Regions from separate parts of the Peribacillus sp. FSL M8-0224 genome, predicted to be linked through region 4. Evidence: riboswitches for the same ligand, from Rfam matches in the RefSeq annotation. Region 4 holds a riboswitch; each other region holds the start of a gene.
The links. A riboswitch is a leader RNA that binds a small molecule or an ion and turns the genes downstream of it on or off. The one in region 4 is predicted to bind S-adenosylmethionine.

Region 1: another riboswitch for S-adenosylmethionine. It lies ahead of MKX49_RS11595 (YezD family protein); the one in region 4 lies ahead of MKX49_RS03980 (methionine ABC transporter ATP-binding protein).
Region 2: another riboswitch for S-adenosylmethionine. It lies ahead of mtnK (S-methyl-5-thioribose kinase); the one in region 4 lies ahead of MKX49_RS03980 (methionine ABC transporter ATP-binding protein).
Region 3: another riboswitch for S-adenosylmethionine. It lies ahead of MKX49_RS23745 (methionine ABC transporter ATP-binding protein); the one in region 4 lies ahead of MKX49_RS03980 (methionine ABC transporter ATP-binding protein).

The regions. Positions count from the first base shown of each region.
Region 1 covers NZ_JBBOOJ010000001.1:2,411,685-2,416,976, reverse strand. Annotated here, with positions in the region: gene pdxT (pyridoxal 5'-phosphate synthase glutaminase subunit PdxT) at 1-555, shown strand, start outside; partial or broken gene MKX49_RS11610 (SDR family NAD(P)-dependent oxidoreductase) at 700-1,445, shown strand; gene MKX49_RS11605 (TetR/AcrR family transcriptional regulator) at 1,619-2,206, shown strand; gene ssuE (NADPH-dependent FMN reductase) at 2,394-2,927, shown strand; SAM riboswitch class I at 3,208-3,316, shown strand; gene MKX49_RS11595 (YezD family protein) at 3,473-3,616, shown strand; gene MKX49_RS11590 (phosphoadenylyl-sulfate reductase) at 3,786-4,502, shown strand; gene sat (sulfate adenylyltransferase) at 4,555-5,292, shown strand, end outside.
Region 2 covers NZ_JBBOOJ010000001.1:2,746,050-2,751,341, reverse strand. Annotated here, with positions in the region: gene MKX49_RS13095 (LCP family protein) at 1-482, shown strand, start outside; gene mtnA (S-methyl-5-thioribose-1-phosphate isomerase) at 657-1,703, opposite strand; gene mtnK (S-methyl-5-thioribose kinase) at 1,718-2,920, opposite strand; SAM riboswitch class I at 2,999-3,152, opposite strand; gene MKX49_RS13080 (carbon-nitrogen family hydrolase) at 3,224-4,006, opposite strand; gene MKX49_RS13075 (pyridoxal phosphate-dependent aminotransferase) at 4,106-5,278, shown strand.
Region 3 covers NZ_JBBOOJ010000001.1:4,869,976-4,875,267, reverse strand. Annotated here, with positions in the region: gene MKX49_RS23775 (acyl-CoA dehydrogenase family protein) at 1-12, shown strand, start outside; gene MKX49_RS23770 (arsenate reductase family protein) at 154-510, shown strand; gene gcvH (glycine cleavage system protein GcvH) at 606-989, shown strand; gene MKX49_RS23760 (toprim domain-containing protein) at 1,084-1,449, shown strand; gene MKX49_RS23755 (thioredoxin family protein) at 1,453-1,761, shown strand; SAM riboswitch class I at 1,906-2,013, shown strand; gene MKX49_RS23750 (O-acetylhomoserine aminocarboxypropyltransferase/cysteine synthase family protein) at 2,113-3,423, shown strand; SAM riboswitch class I at 3,541-3,653, shown strand; gene MKX49_RS23745 (methionine ABC transporter ATP-binding protein) at 3,807-4,841, shown strand; gene MKX49_RS23740 (methionine ABC transporter permease) at 4,834-5,292, shown strand, end outside.
Region 4 covers NZ_JBBOOJ010000001.1:832,745-838,036, reverse strand. Annotated here, with positions in the region: gene MKX49_RS04005 (YheC/YheD family endospore coat-associated protein) at 1-834, shown strand, start outside; gene MKX49_RS04000 (YheC/YheD family endospore coat-associated protein) at 831-2,027, shown strand; gene MKX49_RS03995 (YheE family protein) at 2,091-2,294, shown strand; gene MKX49_RS03990 (hypothetical protein) at 2,380-2,568, shown strand; gene MKX49_RS03985 (MBL fold metallo-hydrolase) at 2,632-3,456, opposite strand; SAM riboswitch class I at 3,740-3,844, shown strand; gene MKX49_RS03980 (methionine ABC transporter ATP-binding protein) at 3,914-4,930, shown strand; gene MKX49_RS03975 (methionine ABC transporter permease) at 4,917-5,292, shown strand, end outside.

The DNA of each region.
Region 1 (5,292 bases), 1.6 Mb from region 4:
CACTTGAACCAAATCAAAGCTGCCGGCGAACAAGCAATTATAGTAAAAAAACCGGAGCAGTTGCAGGAAATCGATGGCTTGATCATTCCAGGCGGAGAAAGCACGACGATGAGGAAGCTAATGGATCGTTATGGATTTATGGAACCGGTCAAAACTTTCTTCGAAGATAAAAAACCAATTTTCGGTACATGTGCTGGGATGGTATTGGCGGCAAATGAATTGACTGGCGATGAGAAGGCCTATCTTGGACTAATGGACATTTCCGTGAAAAGGAACGGATTTGGACGTCAAAAGGATAGTTTCGAGGCTGAACTTTCAATCAAAGGAATGGAAACCCCTTATAAGGCAGTTTTCATCCGGGCGCCATTTGCTGATGGAATTGGAGAAGGTGTAGAAGTATTGGCTGTTTATGAAGAGAATGTAGTGGCTGCGAGACAAGACCATGTCCTCGTTAGTGCGTTTCATCCAGAATTAACAGGTGATGATCGTTTTATGCAGCTTTTCATTGAAATGGTGAAGACATCCGTAAGTAAGGCCGAATTGAAAACCTGCTAACCAAATGAAGCTGTCCTATTAATAGGACAGCTTTACTTTTGAAAGCTCAAAACTCTATAAAAATACATATTGCTTGAATTTACTATTCTTTACTTTTATAATAATAAGTAAGTGATCACTTACTTATTTGGAAGGGAAATGTATATGACAGCAAGAGTTGCAGTTATTACAGGGGGAGCAAGCGGTATAGGCCGAGCCACATGCCTGAAATTCGCAGCAAAAGGGGACAAGGTCGTTGTTGCGGATTTTAATGAAGAAATGGGCCGGGAAACCGTTGATCAGATAACAGCTAATGGTGGAGTGGCCATTTATGTTAAAACGGATGTTTCTAAGCAGGAAGATGTTGAATCGTTAATCAATAAAGCAGTGGAAACATACGGAAGGCTCGATATCATGTTTAATAATGCCGGCATTGGTGCGGGGTGTATGATCCTAGACCAAGATATGGAAGGTTACTACAAAACGATTGGAGTGAACCAGCACGGAGTGGCCTTTGGAATCATGGCAGCAGGACGGAAAATGAAGGAACTGGGTAACAAGGGAGTCATTATAAATACCGTTCTGTGTTTGGCTACTTAGCTTCCCATGGGACTTTTGCCTATCAGGCGACTAAAGGCGCTGTAAGAATGATGACACAGACAGCAGCTTTGGAATTGGGTGCTTATGGCATTCGCGTTGTGGGCATTGCGCCGGGCGGGGTTGACACTCCTATCATACAAGGTTATCAAGACATGGGAATCATTGATAAATTGAATGCAAGTCAAATGCGCGGTGAATTGATTAAGCCAGAAGCCATTGCAAATGCCGTCTATCTATTATCGTTAGAGGAAGCGGATGCGATCAATGGAAGTGTAGTCATGGTCGATGACGGCTATGCATCTTTTAAGTGATTTTCATAAATAGAAAACATCGTCCCAACCAGACGATGTTTTCTATTTATGATATATGGAAATATTGAATTCTAATAGATCAAAGGTAATATTGACCGATTGGTACCAGCGATATATCATGGGAAATAGATGGGTGAAACCGGTCTTATCTTTATAAAAGAAGGTTGATATTTTTGAAAAAAGGGCAGCAAACCAAAGAACGAATCATAAATGTAGCCCGGACTCTTTTTGCCACTAAAGGTTTTGACATGACAAGAACGAATGAAATTGCCTCTGCATGCAATGTTTCCGAAGCTACTATTTACAAATACTTTGACAGCAAAAAAGATTTGCTTTTGGCTACAATTACCCCTAATGAAAAAGAGGAATTTGAAGATGGGACTAGCCATCTATCCACGGATGATCTAGTGGAGAATCATGTTACTACCATGATAAAAAAAATTCTTGAAAATAAAGAACAGTTTTCGATATTATTTAGGGAAACACAATTCGATCAAGATATTTCAAAGCAATATGTAGATCAGATTTTCAAGCCAAATGCCAGGCATATTGAAATACAGAAGAGAATAGATAGCGGAGAGATACAATATATCTCTGATATTATTTTATTTAATGTAGGGATCATTTCTTTCACATTGGCTTTATCTACACATTATGAGATCCATCAACAAAAAAAGGAGCCATATTTTACTTCTGAACGAATTAAGAGCATTGCTCAACTTTTGGTATATGGTATTCATGGGAAACAAAATCATACATAATGAAACGGTCATATTTAAGGGCATGAGCATCAAGCCGTAAATATGACCGTTTCTTTTTTCATTCAGAGTAGATGTCCAGAGTGTAAGATTTGACTTATATTTTTCAGACAATTACGATAAATGTATACTTCACGAAATGCTTTAAGAAAATTATATCTGGAAATCTTGTAACATTGGAGGGTATCAAATGAGCGATATCGTAATTTTATCAGGAAGTCCGGCTATTCCATCAAGAACGGACATTTCACTAAAACATATTCAATCATTAGTCGAAAATGCAGGATTTACTACAGCTTATTTCTCGATTACGGATTTCTCAGCAGATGATTTATTCCAAGGGAAATATAATAGCGAGGATATCTCAAAGCTTTCAGAGAGAATTCAAGCGGCCAGAGGAGTCATTATAGGTTCACCGGTTTATAAGGCTTCTTATACAGGTGTATTGAAAGCATTGATTGATTTGCTGCCAGAAGGTGCTTTTAAGGGGAAGCCGGTGCTGCCAATCATGATTGGTGGAAGTAACAGGCATCTATTGGCGATTGACTATGCGCTTAAACCATTAATTTCAATATTAAAAGGCGAGCCGCTGCAGGGGATTTATTTTGTTGATAAGGAAATAGATAAACAGAATCCAGAAAACCCGATCAATGATTTGCATTTAATTGATCGCGTCCAGAGTCAGGTTCAAGAATTTGTAGAAGCGATACAGTTAAGAAATTAATGACTTCAATAAATTAATTCCTTCTATAAAAAGACTGGAACCCTAGAAATTTTTTTTAGAATAACACGCGTCAATAATAGGCCTAATAATGAAAATAGACTCATTTTTTTGGAGACTTTATCTAAAAAGACGAGTCTATTTTCGCATTTATATGAACATAAAATCATAAATTGAATAGTGTGTATAAAAATAACAGTTCATCCATAATATTAAACCAAGTTATTTTATAAGAAAACTCCATTGACAAGGATTAAATATATGTTAATATTTAAAATAATAAAACTTATCCAGAGCGACGGAGGGAATTGGCCCTTTGAAGTCCAGCAACCTGCATGATGGATGCAAGGTGCTACCTCCAACAAAATGTTGATCATTTTGGAAGATAAGGTAAAGATATTTACCTTGCGATCTTTCCATCATGGAAAGATTTTTGTTTTTTGTGAAAATTTTAGGCAGACCATAACAATGTAAGTTTGTATGGAATTATATAAATCTAAGAAATTTAAAATAAAATATTCGCGGATTTTCTTAAAGGAGGAACTGGTTTGGATAAAGAGAATCAGCTTGAAGAAATTTTTGAACGACTTCAAGAAATGCTTAATTCAATGAAATATGGATCCATTACACTTATTGTCCAGGATGGTAAAATCATTCAAATGGAGAGAAATGAAAAACTAAGAATTAAATAAGGTATCTGCTGACTAGAAAAACTAGAGGCGGGTTTAACTGATATAAAGAGAGTATTGGTTAGATTCGTCTCTTTTTCCTAGATTCAAATAACCCGGGGAATATTACAACGGGAATTGATCAACAGTTACTCTAACCTGATACAGCAAGTTTTTAGAGGGGGCTACAAAGTTGGCTGCATTAATAAACTATGAAAATTTCAATACAGGGGACTTCCCTGTATTTCCTGCAGACAGTGAGACAAAAGGTGCTTTGGAAGTTCTGCAATGGGCGAATGACCATTATGGAGACAAACTGATTTATGCTTGCAGTTTTGGTATTGAAGGCATCGTGCTTACGGATTTATTGGCGAAGGTCAATCCTTCGGCTAAAATAGTTTTCCTTGATACAGATGTTCATTTTGAGGAAACTTACCAATTGATCGAGGAAGTGAAGAAGCGATATCCGAAGCTTTTGATCGAAATGAAGAAACCTGACTTGACGCTTGAGGAACAAGCGGCGGAATATGGCGATGAATTATGGCTTAGTGATTCCAATAAGTGCTGTAACATCCGTAAAATCGTTCCGCTTACAGATGTGCTTTCATCGGCAACAGCCTGGCTTTCGGGACTGCGGAGGGAGCAATCCGAAACAAGGGCTAAGACCGAGTATATCAATAAGGATAATAAGTTCAAATCAGTTAAAATATGCCCACTCATACATTGGACATGGAAAGATGTTTGGCGCTATGCCCACAAAAATGGACTTCCATATAATGTCCTGCATGATAATGGATATCCGAGCATTGGATGTAAAACGTGTACTGCACCTGCCTTCAATGCAGATGATTTACGCTCAGGCCGTTGGCAAGGAGCTCAAAAAACGGAATGCGGATTGCATTTATCTTAAATAAATAGAAATTATAGGCTTAAATAAATAGAAGCCATAGGGGGAAATTAGCATGACAATCAGTTTACCGCACGGAGGAACATTAATCGATCTTTGGGAACCAAAATATGATTTTAGTAAAATAACGAAGTCAATCGAAATCGATGAAATTGCTTTAAGCGATCTTGAATTGATAGGCACTGGTGCCTACAGCCCGATTAAAGGATTCTTTACAAAAAGTGACTATGAGACAGTGGTGAAGGATATGAGGCTTAGCAGCGGACATGTATGGAGCATCCCGATTACGCTGCCTTTGACCGAAGAAGCTGCAGAAAGCCTTACTATAGGTGAAGAAGTAACATTAACCCATGAAGGTGAAACTTACGGGGTTCTCTCCGTTTCCGATATTTACACTCCAGATAAGCAATTGGAAGCGACATTGGTATATCAAACAGATGATGAGAAGCATCCTGGAGTGAAAAATTTATATAACCGCGGGGATGTATATGTCGGCGGGGAAATAAAGTTGATCAAGAGAATAGAGCGTCCGCTATTTCAAGCTCATTATTTGGACCCAGTCGAGACAAGGAAGGCTTTCGCTGAAAAAGGATGGGAAACGGTTGTCGGTTTCCAAACGAGGAACCCTGTTCACCGTGCACATGAATATATCCAAAAGACAGCATTGGAAATCGTCGACGGTTTATTCTTAAATCCTCTAGTCGGTGCCACTAAATCAGATGACATTCCGGCAGATGTAAGAATGGAAAGCTATAAAGTGCTGCTTGATAAATATTATCCTAAGGATCGCGTC
Region 2 (5,292 bases), 1.9 Mb from region 4:
TTGTGAAGATGGTGGATTTACTTGCCCCTGAGGGGGTGGCGGTGAATGTGGATCAGGAAATCATAGATGATATGAGTATCCAAGCAAGCGTCGGTAAAAATGTTTTACATGGTGAGGAAATATTGAAATATGTCCGTTTTAGACATGACGATGAAAGTGATTTTGGCAGGGTTGAGCGTCAACAAGAAGTAATGGTTCAATTAAAAACAGCGTTTATAAATCAAATCTCATCCTTCGAAGGGATGGCTGCCCTTCCTAGTATCATAGAACAAGGACTATCGTACTTGGATACAGATATTGGTCTGAAAACAATAATGGAAATGGGACCAAAAGCCGTTTTCCATACACCGGACAAAGTCGAAACCCTAAGGGTTCCAGTGGAAGGAAGCTTTAAAGATGAAATATATCCCCAGTCCGGAGCCGTTTTGGAAATGGACTGCACTGAAAATAAAAAGGCACTTAAGGAGTTCTTTTCAAAATAATAAGAATGTCCAATTATCTTTTATTATCGAAGACATCCTTATATTAACTGAAGATGTTCGAAATTTAATATTGTAGTATAGACCTCGCAAGAATAATCTTAATTCGATCACCTTTAAAAAACGAGAGGGATAAGAAATCCTTCTCGTTTTTTATCACCAATAAAGGAACCTGGATCAATTAACAAAATGCGGAATGTTTTTGAAGAAATCCGGTGTTATGATGCCGTTTTCGGTAATGATGCTTGTAATTAGATGATTCGGTGTAACGTCAAAGGCTGGATTGAAAGTCTTCACGTTTTCCGGAGCGATCCTTACACCTTGAATGAAGGTGATTTCCGCTTCATTCCGTTCTTCGATCGGGATGGATGTGCCGGATTCGATAGACAGGTCGAATGTGCTTGATGGTGCGGCCACATAAAAGGGGATACCAAAGTGCTTGGCTAGTATGGCCAATCCCAATGTCCCGATTTTATTGGCTGTATCTCCATTGGCCGCAATCCTGTCGGCCCCGACGATAATTCCATTTATCCGTTTCTGGTGAATCGTATGAGCAGCCATATTATCAGAAATTAAGGTGACGTCAACTCCCGCTTGCATCAACTCCCAAGCCGTCAAACGAGCCCCTTGCAGGACAGGCCTGGTTTCACATGCGTACACTTTTAGCGGAAAGTCCCTTTCTTTAGCCAGGTGGAAGGGAGCCAAGGCAGTACCATACCGAGCTGTGGCGATTCCCCCAGCGTTGCAATGCGTAAGAATGGAATCACCTCTAGTGAATAGGGATAAACCATGTTCCCCGATTTTCCTGCACATTTCTTCATCTTCAGCAAAGATGGCTTTAGCCTCCGCTACAAGTGCTTCCTTGGCAGTTGAAATGCTTTGCGCAGCCTGCAAGGTGTTCTCCATCCTCTTTAAAGCCCAAAAAAGGTTGACTGCAGTTGGCCGTGAAGAGGCGAGTTTTTCAATATGCCTCGTTACATTTTTCTTGAATTCCCCTATTTCAGCGGTTGTTTCCTGTTTGGCACCAAGTGCAACACCAAATGCTGCCGTCAGTCCAATTGCAGGGGCACCGCGAACCTTTAAAGTCAAAATGCTGTCATATACATCATCAACAGAATGAAGTTCTATAAATTCAGTTATGGAAGGAAGGGCTTGTTGATTTAATAATGTAATATGGGTATCATCCCAATGTACAGAATATGGTAAGGGTGCTATTGTAGTCATGTTCAGGTCTCCTTTTAAATGGTTGAGTAAGATGGCAGTGTCCGTTGCTTCAACGCTTCAATGACGGCTGGAACATCCAATTCCTCCCGTTTTTTAATTAATAAAGTACCGATTTCCAATGTTGCCGTTTTGGCAGCGATCCTTGATACTTTATCTTCAATGACGTTTAAATCGGCAACATGGGAAAGGCCAATGGTTCGCCGAATCAGTTCACAGCCTGCAAAACCGAATGCATCTTTTTTGAATTTTGTCAGCAAATAAGGCAGATACCCTTTCACATGGCGGAATGGGCTTTTATTTTGGGCTTCCCATAATTCGGTATAAGTTTCTTCAAAGGCATTCCAAAATTCATGAAGGTGTGAGAAAATCTCTTCCTTTCCAGCGCCATTTCGTGTAATTGCCTGAAAAAGAAGGTTGGCGGTGTATTGGCCAAGGTCAAAACCAACGGGCCCATAAAAAGCGAATTCAGGATCAATAACCTTTGTTTCAGTTTCACTTGCAAATATACTTCCAGTATGTAAATCTCCATGAAGTAAGGCTTCCTGCTCGGTTTCAAAGCTTTGTTTCAGCTTAGCGACCTCAAGTATCACTTCTTGATCATTCCATATTTTTTGGGCGGCATCTTTCAATTCCACCTCGAAATCTCCCGGGAGTTCCTCAAAAAATGGATCCGTGAAAATAAAGACCTCAGTTATTTTGCAGAGTTCCGGATTCGTGAAATGTCGGGCCACTTCCTTTTTCGCGGATGGTTCTAAATGATAATCGGATGTATAAAATGCCGTCTTCGCAACATACTCACCAATATGCTGTGAAAGCAATGGATATGAATCGCCATCAATCAATCCTGTTCTAACGATTTTCAAGTGCGATAAATCCTCCATGACTGTGATGGCAAGCTGTTCATCCGAATAGTAAACTTGCGGTACGAATTCGGGGCAATAACTTCTGAAATGAATCAGCGCATTCGCTTCAATGGCTGCCCTTTTCAATGTCAGCGGCCAGCTTTCACCAAGTACCTTGGCATAAGGGACCGCTTGTTTGATTATTATACCTTTGTTTGTGACCGTGTCTGTAATATGAAAAACATAATTTAAGTTTCCATCGCCGATTTCATTACATGTCAAACTTGCATCCGCATTGACCAACCCAAGTTTTTTTGCAAGAGTTATAGCTGTTTCGTTTGTCAATCTCTTAAAATTTGAATGGTTTTGAGTCATTCTTTTCCCCTCCAGATTCAAAATAAGAATAAAAAAGCCTCTTTCATATAGAAAGAGGCAGAAGTTTTGGCTTCGGACCTCTTATCTTCCAGAAAATGAATTCTGGTGGAATTAGCACCGTGCTCTGTGGATTTAATAATCCGGCGGAGAATCCGCCCCATTTCACAATGGTATTACAGTCGGTTGCTGGGCTTCATAGGGCCTTTATCCCTCAGCCTGCTCTTGATAAGAGTAAATGTTTTCTGAAATTTTAATCTTCGGGAAAATAATATCAACTTTTTAAATAGTTTGTCAATGGGTAAATTAATAAAAATCAGGACGGCGATCTTCGAATACAGGTATTTTGTTACGTGCTTCCGTAACTTTGTTGAAGTCCAAGGTGCCTGTCAATAGTTCGTTTCCTTCTCCGGCTTCACTTATGATATTCCCCCATGGATCAATAATCAAGGAATGGCCCGCAAATATATTATTGACATCCGAACCTGTACGATTAACGGCTACAACATAGGCTTGGTTCTCGATGGCACGGCTTATCAATAAGGCTCTCCAGTGATCGAGTCTCGGCTTTGGCCATTCAGCCGTAACGAATAGAACTTCCGCGCCTTGAACGGTATGGACTCGCTGCCATTCGGGGAAACGAATGTCATAACAAACGAACCCGGCACATATTTTTTCATCAAGAGTAAATAAACCATCTTTTTCACCTGGCTGCAGGAAATGATGTTCATCCATTAATTGAAATAAGTGAAGCTTATCATATTCTTTAATGAGCTTTCCGTGTTTATCGATGATGATCATGGTGTTATAGATTCCCTTGCTTGTTTTTTTCGCAATGGAACCGCCGATGATGTGAATCTGGTGTTTCTGTGCCTGTGTTTTAAGAAATTCAATCGTTTTTTCTGCCTCTTGATCAGCAATCTCATTCAGCCTGGTCAAGTCGTATCCGGTTGTCCAAAGCTCTGGTAATATGACGATATCGGGTTCGGACCGAGCTGCTTTTTCCATCCATTGTTCTGCAACCTGAAAATTGATATCCGGTTGCCCGAAGGCTATATCCATTTGAATACAAGCTATTTTCCACTTCATCGTTTAAAACCCCCACACGTAAAAAATGCTTTACAAGACTACGATAAACATATATCATTTGTGACTAGAATTTCAAGAAATTTCAGAGAAGGTGTATAAATGGTGCAATTCGAAAAATCCGGACTGCTTCAGGACCTGCCCAAGCAGTTTTTTGCTTCACTGGTCGCAAAAGTCAATGCAATCACGGAGCAAGGACATGATGTCATTAATTTAGGCCAGGGAAACCCTGATCAGCCGACGCCGGAACATATCGTCAAAAGTTTGCAGTCTGCTGCTGAAAAAACGATTAATCATAAATATTCGCCATTCCGGGGACATCAATATTTAAAAGATGCTGCTGCCGTCTTTTATGAACGGGAATACGGTGTCAAGCTGGATCCGAATAGTGAAGTGGCGATTCTCTTCGGGGGCAAGGCAGGTCTTGTCGAACTTCCGCAGTGTTTATTGAATCCAGGTGATACGATCCTTGTTCCAGATCCCGGCTATCCGGATTATCTTTCCGGTGTTGTTTTAGCCCAGGCAAAGACCGAACTGATGCCCTTGACAGAAGAAAATGATTTTCTTCCGAAATACGATGACATACATAAAGAAGTTTTTGATAAAGCCAAAATGATGTTCTTGAATTATCCGAATAATCCCACAGGCGCTTCTGCAACTGAAAGTTTCTTTGATGAAACCGTCTCCTTTGCAAAAGAACATTCAATATGTGTGGTCCATGATTTTGCCTATGGGGCGATAGGATTCGACGGAAAAAAACCGATAAGCTTTCTCCAGGCGGAGGGAGCGAAGGATGTAGGAGTTGAAATAAATACTCTATCGAAAACATACAATATGGCAGGGTGGAGAGTCGGCTTCGCAGTGGGCAATAAGAGTGTAATAGAAGCTCTTGAACTATTACAAGACCATCTTTATGTGAGTCTTTTCCCGGCGATACAAGAAGCTGCGGCAAGCGCTTTGCTTGACTCACAGACCTGTGTAGAGCAGTTAGTGCAAATGTACGAGGGGCGAAGGAATGTTTTCATTGAGGGATTGAGGTCCATCGGCTGGGATGTCAAAGCTCCAGCGGCATCGTTTTTTGCCTGGCTCAAAGTACCTGAAGGTTTTACGTCCGAGAGTTTTGCGGACTATTTATTAACTCATGCCCATGTAGCTGTTGCCGCAGGGAATGGGTTCGGTGAATTTGGCGAAGGTTATGTCAGGGTAGGGCTACTGACTTCGGAAGAACGGCTGCAAGAGGCTGTGGAACGAATACGAACATTACACTTATTTTAATGCAATAAGATATC
Region 3 (5,292 bases), 4.0 Mb from region 4:
TATGCTCTTTAAGCAATAAGTCAGAATCCGTAAAGGGAATGCCCGAAAAGGCATTCCCTTTATTTCCTTTGATGAAATCGCATTGGAAATTCAAAAGACATTTCGTTGTATTGCGTGGTAAAAACGGGTATTCTATTGATAGGTGGTGAAATGATGGGCTTAACATTATATTGGTACCCAAAATGCGGTACATGCCGTAATGCGAAGAAGTGGCTGGATAATCATGAACTGCAATATGAAGCGATCCATATAGCGGATAATCCCCCTTCGCGAACTGAAATAGAACAACTATATAAAAACAGCAATTTGGAGTTGAAGAAGTTTTTCAATACTAGCGGTCAAAAATATCGGGAGCTAGGCTTAAAGGATAAGCTGAAAGAAGCTTCTGAAGCAGAGATGCTTGATATATTGTCCACAGATGGCATGCTTCTGAAAAGGCCGATCGTTACGGATGGCACCAAAGTGACGGTAGGTTTCAAAGAAGAGCAATTCGAACAGGTTTGGAACTGAAATTTCACGAAATATTTGGTTAATTCCTTACTTAAACAAACAATCTACCTTATAATGGAATAGATAAAATAAGATGTACATATGGAGGGTTAATTATGACAACAACACCAAAAGAACTTCGTTACACTAAAGAACATGAATGGGTCAAAACGGAAGATGGAACAGTGCGCATTGGAATTACGGCATTCGCACAGTCCGAGCTTGGGGACATCGTATTCGTTGAGCTTCCGGAAATCGGCGATGAATTGAAAGCGAACGAACCATTTGGAAGTGTTGAATCCGTTAAGACCGTTTCTGAGCTTTATGCACCTATCAGTGGCAAGGTTGTTGAAGTAAACGAAGATTTAAGTGACAACCCTGAATATGTAAATGAGTCTCCTTATGAAAAGGCATGGATGGTCGTGCTTGAACCATCTAATGTCAGTGATATTGAAAACTTGATGAGCGCTGAAGAGTATGAGAGTTTAATCAACGGTTAAAAAGAAAGGAGAGGGGGGACTGAAAAGGCCTGCTCTCTTTTTCATTTGTACAGTGGGTGAGTTGCGCACATAATTCGTGAGATGGAGTGATGACATGGAGTGGGGCGAATTCGATAAAGTGATCATTGTAGAAGGCAGTTCCGATAGAAGAAAAGTTGCCTCCGTTTTAAATGAAGATGTGGAAATAATATGTACGAATGGGACCATATCATTAACTAAGCTGGATGAATTAGTGGATGAATTGATGGACCGTGATGTTTATCTCCTTTTTGACGCAGATGAATCAGGAGAAAAGCTGCGGAAGCAGTTCCGAAGGGAAATGCCGGAAGCGAACCACCTGTATATTAATAAAATGTACAAAGAAGTGGAGAGCTCACCCGAACATCATATCGCAACTGTGCTCCTATCTGCCAATATGAATGTGAAAATGAAATTTCTAAGTCAAAGGGTGAACGACTAATTGATGCAAGAATGGAAAGAAGAAGAGTGTAAGCTTGCTGTTGAAAATGGGGAAACCTTTTGCTTATATTTATATACACCTTTATGCGGCACCTGTCAGGTGGCCTCCAAGATGTTGACGATATCCTTGGAGCTTTTTCCGGAATTGAAGGCAGGCAAAATGAATATGAACTATGTCCAAGCAATTGCCGAATCATATGAAATCGAAAGTGTTCCTTGCTTATTGCTTTTCAAAGAAGGGCAGCTGCACAAAAAAATATATGCCTTTCAATCCGTTCCTTATTTGTACGGATTGCTTAAGGAAATCAGCTAGGAAACCAATCAGAACCGCGGTTGGTTTTCTTTGTTGCTGACATTTGAATGAGAGAAGAGAAAAACAAAGAATATTCTAACAATTCATTGACTGATTTAATCTAAAATGCTATATTTTGAATTAAGTAATGGCAGAATTTAATAGTTCTTATCAAGAGTGGCGGAGGGACTGGCCCGACGAAGCCCGGCAACCGGTATAAATTTTTATATACGGTGCTAATTCCAGCAGAGTGTTGGCTCTGGTAGATGAGGTGTGTTCTTGAAACCTCTTCTTATTGAAGTGGTTTTTTTGTTTATAAAAAGCCAGATTTCATATAAATCCAACTAAATCCATAGAAAAAGGTGAAATTATATGTCAGAGAAAAAGTTGCGTTTCGAAACATTAAGTGTTCATGGCGGTCTCCAAGCTGATGAAACAGGTGCCCGTGCCGTTCCTATCTACCAAAGCAATGCATACTTGTTCAAGGACACCGACCATGCAGCGAATTTATTTGGCCTAAAGGAGAATGGCTATATATATACACGGCTTCATAATCCCACGGTCAGTGTTTTTGAGGAAAGGATGGCTTTATTGGAAGGCGGTATCGGCGGATTGGCAACGGCAAGCGGAATGGCCGCCATCTCACTTTCAATCCTGAATATCGCCGCTGCAGGGGATGAGATTGTTTCTGCCTCTACATTATATGGCGGTACGTATAACCTTTTTGAAAACACTCTTCCTAAATATGGGATCAAAGTGAAGTTCGTTTCTCCCGATGACCCTGAAAACTTCAAAAGGGCGATTACGCCAAGAACTAAAGCCATTTTTGCTGAAACGATCGGAAATCCAAGTTTGAGGGTGCTCGATATTGAAGCGGTAGCGGAAATTGCCCACGAAGCCGGCATACCTTTAATCATTGATAATACCTTCGCGACACCGTATCTTTGCAAACCAATTGATTTTGGAGCGGATATTGTCATCCATTCCGCTACAAAATGGCTTCTTGGAAATGGAACGACGCTAGGCGGTGTCATCGTGGATGGAGGGAAATTTGATTGGAACTCGCCGAACTACCCTGGCTTCACGGAGCCTGACCCAAGTTACGACGGTCTGGTATACGCCGAGGCAGTTGGACCTGCTGCATTCATAACGAAAGCCCGAGTCCAGTTACTCCGTGATTTGGGCCCAGCACTAAGTGCCCAAAGTGCATTCCAGTTTACGCTTGGACTTGAAACGCTGCATGTAAGGATGAAAGAGCATCTATCCAACACCAAGTCTGTCATAAACTATTTAAAAAACCATCCTGCCGTTACCTGGGTTTCACATCCTGGTGATGAGGATCATCCCGATAAAGCCCTTGCGGATAAGTATTTGCCAAAGGGAGCTGGATCTGTCGTGACATTTGGGATTCAAGGTAATCGCGAAGCTGGGGCAAAACTTATCAATTCGGTGGAATTATGGTCCCATGTGGCTAATGTGGGGGATGCGAAGAGCTTGATCATCCACCCAGCCAGTACGACCCATCAACAATTGAATGAGGCGGGTCTTGCGAAAGCGGGCGTAAGTGCCGATCAAGTCCGATTATCGATTGGGATTGAAAATGTAGACGACTTAATAGAAGATTTGGAGCAGGCAATTGAAAAGGCGACGAATATCGTCTCCTTGACTTCCAAATCGGTTTAAGTAAAGTTCCTGTTCATTCTTGTACTAGAAATAATATACATTGCGCTCCTTTTTTATCTATGATAAAATTTCTCCATACTAAAGAACTTAATGATGTACAAATATTCTATATATTAGCTCTTATCAAGAGAGGTGGAGGGATGTGCCCGATGAAACCCGGCAACCGACAAGGAGATTTCCTTGGAAAGGTGCCAATTCACACAAAGTTTAATCACTTTGGAAGATGAGAGGAAGGCCTGTTTCTTCACCTGCCTTTCTGCTCATGCAGAAAGGTTTTTTCTATTTTAATTGGGAAAACTTTTACATGATAGGAGAAACAGACTAATAATGTAGAGAAATCAACTAAGTTCATAGGTTTTATTGGATAAAAGAGGTGAGGGTTAATGATTACATTGACGAAAGTCAGTAAGCTGTTCCGAACAGGAAAAGGAAACAGTGAGACGATCAAGGCTGTAAATAATGTGAATGTTGAAATAAATAAAGGCGAGATTTTCGGTATCATCGGTTACAGTGGAGCGGGGAAAAGTACTTTGATCAGAATGCTCAATGGATTGGAAACACCGACAGAGGGATCCGTTGTGGTGGCTGAAAAGGAAATTTCAAAAATTAAAGGGGCTCAGCTCCGTAAGGCCCGTCAAGAAATCAGCATGATTTTCCAACATTTCAATCTATTATGGTCAAGGACCGTTCAGGAGAATATATCTTTCCCTTTGGAAATTGCAGGAGTTTCTAAACCTGAACGCACCAAGCGTGTGAACGAATTGATCAAGTTAGTCGGACTTGAAGGCAGGGAAAAGGCCTATCCTTCGCAATTAAGCGGAGGGCAAAAGCAAAGGGTGGGAATAGCCAGGGCTCTGGCAAATGACCCTAAAGTTCTGCTGTGTGATGAAGCGACTTCTGCATTGGATCCGCAGACTACCGACTCCATACTCGAATTGCTTGTTGACATCAATCAGCGTTTGGGATTGACGATCGTCTTGATTACGCATGAAATGCATGTAATACGTAAAATCTGCCATCGCGTCGCCGTGATGGAAAGCGGGCAGGTTGTTGAACAGGGTCCTGTCCTGGATGTCTTCAAGAATCCTAAAGAACAAATGACGAAGCGTTTCGTCCAACAGGTAACGGAACCGGAAGAAACGAAAGAAACGATGGACCATTTGCTCGAACGCTATCCAGCCGGCAAAGTGATTCAATTGACCTTTGTAGGTGATCATGCAGAAAGCCCATTGATCACCAAGCTTGTACGTAACTTCGAGTTGGATGTCAATATCGTTCAAGGTAAGATATCCCAAACAAGAAGCGGTTCATATGGAACATTGTTTATCCATCTAGATGGCAAAGAGGATGAAATGCTCCGCGCAATCGAATTCATTAGAGCACAGCAGGTAGGCGTGGAGGTGATTACTCATGCTTGAAGAATTATTGCCGAATGTTGATTGGGAAGACATCATTGAAGCTACGAAAGAAACGCTTTACATGACAAGCGTCTCTGTAGTGGCAACCTTTTTTATAGGCATAATACTAGGATTGATCCTTTTCCTGACAGGGAAGGGTAATATGTGGCAAAACCGGGCTGTCAACGGAGTCATGAGTGCTGTCGTCAATATATTCCGTTCCATTCCATTTCTTATTTTGATCGTGCTGCTCATTCCTTTCACTAAAGCGCTTGTCGGTTCCATGATCGGTGAGAACGCTGCACTGCCGGCACTTATTATCGGTGCGGCCCCATTTTATGCGCGTATGGTTGAAATCGGCCTCCGTGAAATCGATAAAGGTGTAATTGAAGCCGCTAAATCGATGGGGGCAAAAACGAGCACGATCATTTGGAAGGTCCTTCTTCCAGAGTCGATGCCTGCCCTTATTTCC
Region 4 (5,292 bases):
CAGAAATTCCAAAAAATATATACCATACCATGGTATAACCCCGGATTTTTCAACAAATGGGATGTAAATGAAAGGTTATGCGCAGATGAGCGGGCACTGCCTTATTTGCCGGAAACGTATCCATTTCAATCCATATCCGTGGTGGAAACCCTTCTTTCCCATTACCGGCAAGTTTATATAAAGCCCATTCACGGCAGCCTCGGTCTAGGGATTCACCAAATTCTTTATGATAAGCATGAGAATGTTTACTATTGCCGCTATACAAACGAAGCAAAAGAAAATAAACTGCAACGGTTTTCGACATTGGAATCCATCGTTAAACACATTTTTCACGACCGCCCGCTCGAGAATCTGATCGTGCAGCAGGGCATCCCATTAATTCGATCTGAAAAACGTCCAGTGGATTTCCGGGTTCATACGAACAAGGACAGTAATGGAAAATGGCAGGTGACCGCGATTGCCGCAAAAATCGCCGGCGCCGGCAGCGTCACGACCCATATTAAAAGCGGGGGTGTCATCAAAACGGTTGCCGAACTGTTTGGAGATGACGATGAGGCGACAGAAGTCGAACGAAAGCTATCGGAAGCCGCACTGATTTTAAGTGACAGTATAGAAAAGAACTTGGACGGCATCATCGCAGAAATAGGATTTGATTTTGGATTGGATAAAAAAGGGCAGGTTTGGATGTTTGAAGCCAATTCCAAGCCTGGACGTTCCATCTTCTCCCATCCAAAACTCAAGGATTTCGAATTGCTGACCAGAAAGCTAAGCCTTGATTATGCCATTTATCTTACGGAACAGACGATTACAAAATCAATCAGAGTGCCGCAATGAACATTTTTTATGATATCCCCACTGAAAATTGGCACCACACTCATGAGAATGCGGAACTTTTCGCCGGCTCTGCCGAAGAAGAAATCAGCTATAAAAAGAACCATTCGAATCAACCTCTAATTCCAATCACAATATTTCCGGGTAACCGGATGCTTACCGTCGGAATTTTAACTGTTTCCAATCCCAAAAAGGAATCAGGTTTGGGTGGAAACCTGACCCTTTTTCGGGACTTATCATTATATTTATTGCAACATGGAATATTGGCGTATGTATTCACAGGAAATGCCCTTCATTCCGAGTCGATGAAAGGGTATCTTTTTTCCTCCATTTCAAACAAGTGGATTGAATGTAAGGTGCCCTTCCCTGACATCGTCTATAACCGTATCCCCTGGAGGAGCTATGAGGCGTCAGAGGAATTCCAACATCTTATCACACATTTTAAAGATTACCGAATGACTCTATTCAACCCCTGTTTTATAGATAAATATGTGATGTTCGAAGCATTAACTGAAGATGGATCCCTCACCAACCACCTTCCGCCCACCATGGTCTTACGAAACAGCGGTTGCCTTGATTCTTTCCTGGAGACATACAGGCATATATACCTTAAGCCATGCAAAGGAAGCCAAGGGAAGGGCATTTATACCATTATCAAAAATGATGATGATACCCTATTGTTCAATAGCTTAAAGCATAGTGAGTCCTTCCCTGATTTTGCTTCCTTCTGGGATACAAAAAAAAGGGATTTATTAAAAAGGAGCTATCTTGCTCAACAGGCGATCATACCAAAAAAACTCTTTGGACATCGTTATGATTACCGGATTCTCGTCCATTATGAAAAAGGTTTTTATAAAGTGACCGGCAAAGCGGTAAGGATGTCGCAAACTCAGGAAATCACCACCCACACTCCCCGAGGCGGAAAGCTTTTTCCTTATCAGGACATTAAATCAAAAAACCTGGATCTAAAATTAGCGAATATCGCCCAAAAATGCGGAGAGATACTTTCAAAAAAGATCGGGTTTCTCGGAGAGTTTTCCATTGATATAGGGGAAGACGAATCGGGCTCGCTTTTCATATACGAAGTGAACTCAAAGCCGATGCAATTCGATGAAGAAGAAATTGAAACAAACAGGCTTTTGCATTTAAAAAATCTTTTCATTGAATTAACTTTTCCCAACCTGAAAAGAAAATAACACCTCCAGCTGCCGTTTTCCATTATAATCGAATGAGAAACAGTATATATGGAGGTAATACATATGATCACTCATTTTCAATGGGAACCATTGCATAAGAATCTGCCAGGATGGAAAATTTCCTTTTATTTCAACAAGCAGGCAGTCAAAGCCTTGTATCATAAAGATGGATCCATCGAGTGGACAGCCAATCCGCCTTCCGAAACAGATGAAACTAAACTCAAAAGCATGATACATGATTTAATGATCTTCCATGTATATGAATGAAACCCCTTTACATTTATGAAATCGCTTAACAGAATAAAAAAAACTCCTTTGCCTAAACTAAAGAAAAGGCTAGGAGGGATTTCTTTTGGATAAAGAAAAAATGACATTTTTGAAGGATACCGAATATGATGGCAAGGACTCCGTTTACCTGGATATCGACCGTATCATCAATGAAGGAATGGCGGGCGGAAATGTGTATGAAGTCGCTAACCTTCAGAACATCGAAGAAGCACATGATTTTTATGATGAAACAGATCCCAATGTCAATAAATGAATAATGTGGGCTCTCTTATGGAGAGCTCTCTTTTATATCAGTCAGACCGTTAAACGGTAGCATTCAAATAGTCCCATTCTCCCTCGCACTTAAAATATTTTTGTTTAATATCGATGTAATGATATGCTCTGAATCCCATTCATGCCCAGATATCTCGATAAGGGGATAGCGATTCGGTAAAACGACCTGCTGGATTTCATGAACGGTCAGCCCTTGAGAATGCAAGCGTAAAATTTCCCCTTGGAGGTTTTCCAGATAATCCAGTTTTTTTCGAAACATCTCCTTCCCATCAGGAACATGCCCAGCATGACAGCAAAACACTTCCCCGAAGTCATATTGAAGCAATCTTTTTATGGAATCGATGATCACCGGGACAGACTCTTCCCGTAAGACAAGCTTTGTTTTTGGGGTTACGAAAAGGTCTCCTGAAAAAAGCACGCCATTATTGTGATTCAAATACACCATATGGTCCTTTGCATGACCTGGGGTAAAAATCGGCTCCCACGTTTGGGTACGGGAATGAATGGCCTTCCCTAGCGGCTCAGCTTTAAAGGCGTCTCTCTTTCCCCAGAAAATTTTGCGATATTCAGGATATTCAGCATCCTTTGCACAAACCTCAACCGACATCGGGTGAATGAAAAGAGGGACCTTTTTATGTTCCTTTATCCAGGCAGCGCCCCCCGTATGGTCTTCATGATAGTGCGTCAGGGCCACTGAGTCGAAGTCTGCGGATTCATAGAATGGAATAAGCTCTTCCAATAAAATCTGCGCGCCAGTATCTATCAATAGGCCATCCGTTAAAAAGACATACACACTCATCCCCCCCTTGTTCCCGCCAGGAGTCCCATGCACGCAAACCACATCATTTATCGTCTTGATCTCTATCATTCGGTTTCCTCCCCATCATTGTACAAAAATAGTTTTACCTTCCTTTTTTTAACTTTACTATAATAAATGTAGTACCACTTTACCTTTTTGACAAGGAAATATTGGAATAAATAGCCTCGATGAAAATGCTGGATTATTGCATAATAGCCCATTTTCCATGAATCGTTTTAACGGACCGTACCAGATTTATTGACAAAAAAATAAAAGAAACGATTGACATTGCCGGATTTTACAAATAATATAGATTATATTATAAAACTTGAAATATTCTAAAATAATAATTTACTTATCAAGAGTGACGGAGGGATCAGGCCCTGTGATGTCCGGCAACCGCCCTTAGGGAACGGTGCCAATTCCTGCAGAATGATTGCATTCTGAAAGATAAGCCGAGATATGATTTCGCTGCCTCTTTCTGAATGATAGAGGCAGCTTTTTTAATGTTTAAGGGGGAAAGCTCATGATTGAAATCCGTTCAATCCGAAAGGAATACGTCTCGAAGAAAAACCGAGTTATCGGAGTGGATAACGTATCTTTGACCATTCAAACTGGTGAAATATATGGCATTGTCGGCTACAGCGGAGCTGGAAAAAGCTCATTACTCCGCTGCTTGAATTTGCTTGAACGTCCGACAGGTGGAAATATCATTATCGACGGCATTGATTTAACCTCTTTATCTAGCAAAGAGCTTCGTAAACAACGCCAAAAAATCGGAATGATATTCCAGCACTTTTCCCTGGTCAGTTCAAAAACCGTTTATGAAAATGTCGCTTTCGCCTTAAGGGCCGCGCATCGATCCAAGGACGCGACTAAGTTACGTGTATTGGAATTGTTGGAAATCGTAGGGCTCAGCGATAAGAAAGATGTCTATCCTGCACAGCTTAGCGGTGGACAGAAGCAACGGGTCGGCATAGCTCGCGCGTTAGCAAATGAACCCACTGTACTATTATGTGATGAAGCGACTTCAGCCCTTGATCCAACAACTACAAAAGCGATTTTACAGTTATTGAAAAAGATAAGCAGTGAGCTTGGTATCACCATCGTGTTGATTACACATGAAATGGAAGTGGTCAAAGAACTATGCCACCGAGTCGCCGTGATGCAGGATGGCCGGGTAATTGAAGAAGGACCCGTTTATGAAATATTTTCACAGCCCAAACAGGAATTAACGAAGCAATTCATTAGCAGTGTACTGGATTTCGAACTCCCTTCGCACTTGATTGATGAAAGTGAAGGGACGATTATTAAGATCCAATTCGAAGGGCAAACCGCCGGTGAGTCGATTCTTTCGGATACTCTCCAATCCCATGCAGTAAAGGGGAATATTTTACACGGTAAAATTGAGTATATCCAGGATGTTCCTTTAGGCATTTTAATCATCGAGTTAATTGGCGATGCCGTCCAAATTCATGAGGCATTGGAATATATAAAAAATCGTTCCAGTTCTGTGGAGGTGTTAAAACATGTCACTGCTTAATCCCATCGTCAATATTTTACCTGATCTTAATAAAGCCTTTCTTGAAACGATTTATATGGTCGGCGTTTCTCTTGCAGTAGCCCTGCTGATCGGTTTACCGCTAGGAGTATTGCTATTTACAACAACCAGGAATTTATTTTTTGAAAATGGCATCGTGAATCGATCTCTCGGTTTCGCAGTCAATATTGTCCGTTCAATCCCGTTCATCATTCTCTTGGTCGCCCTCCTTCCTTTAACGGACCTACTTACGGGATCGACGATAGGGCCAAGAGCAGCTTCTGTTTCCCTGTCCGTATCCGCAATCCCTTTTTTTGCAAGGATTGTTGAAACGGCATTACGTGAAATAGACAGAGGAGTGATTG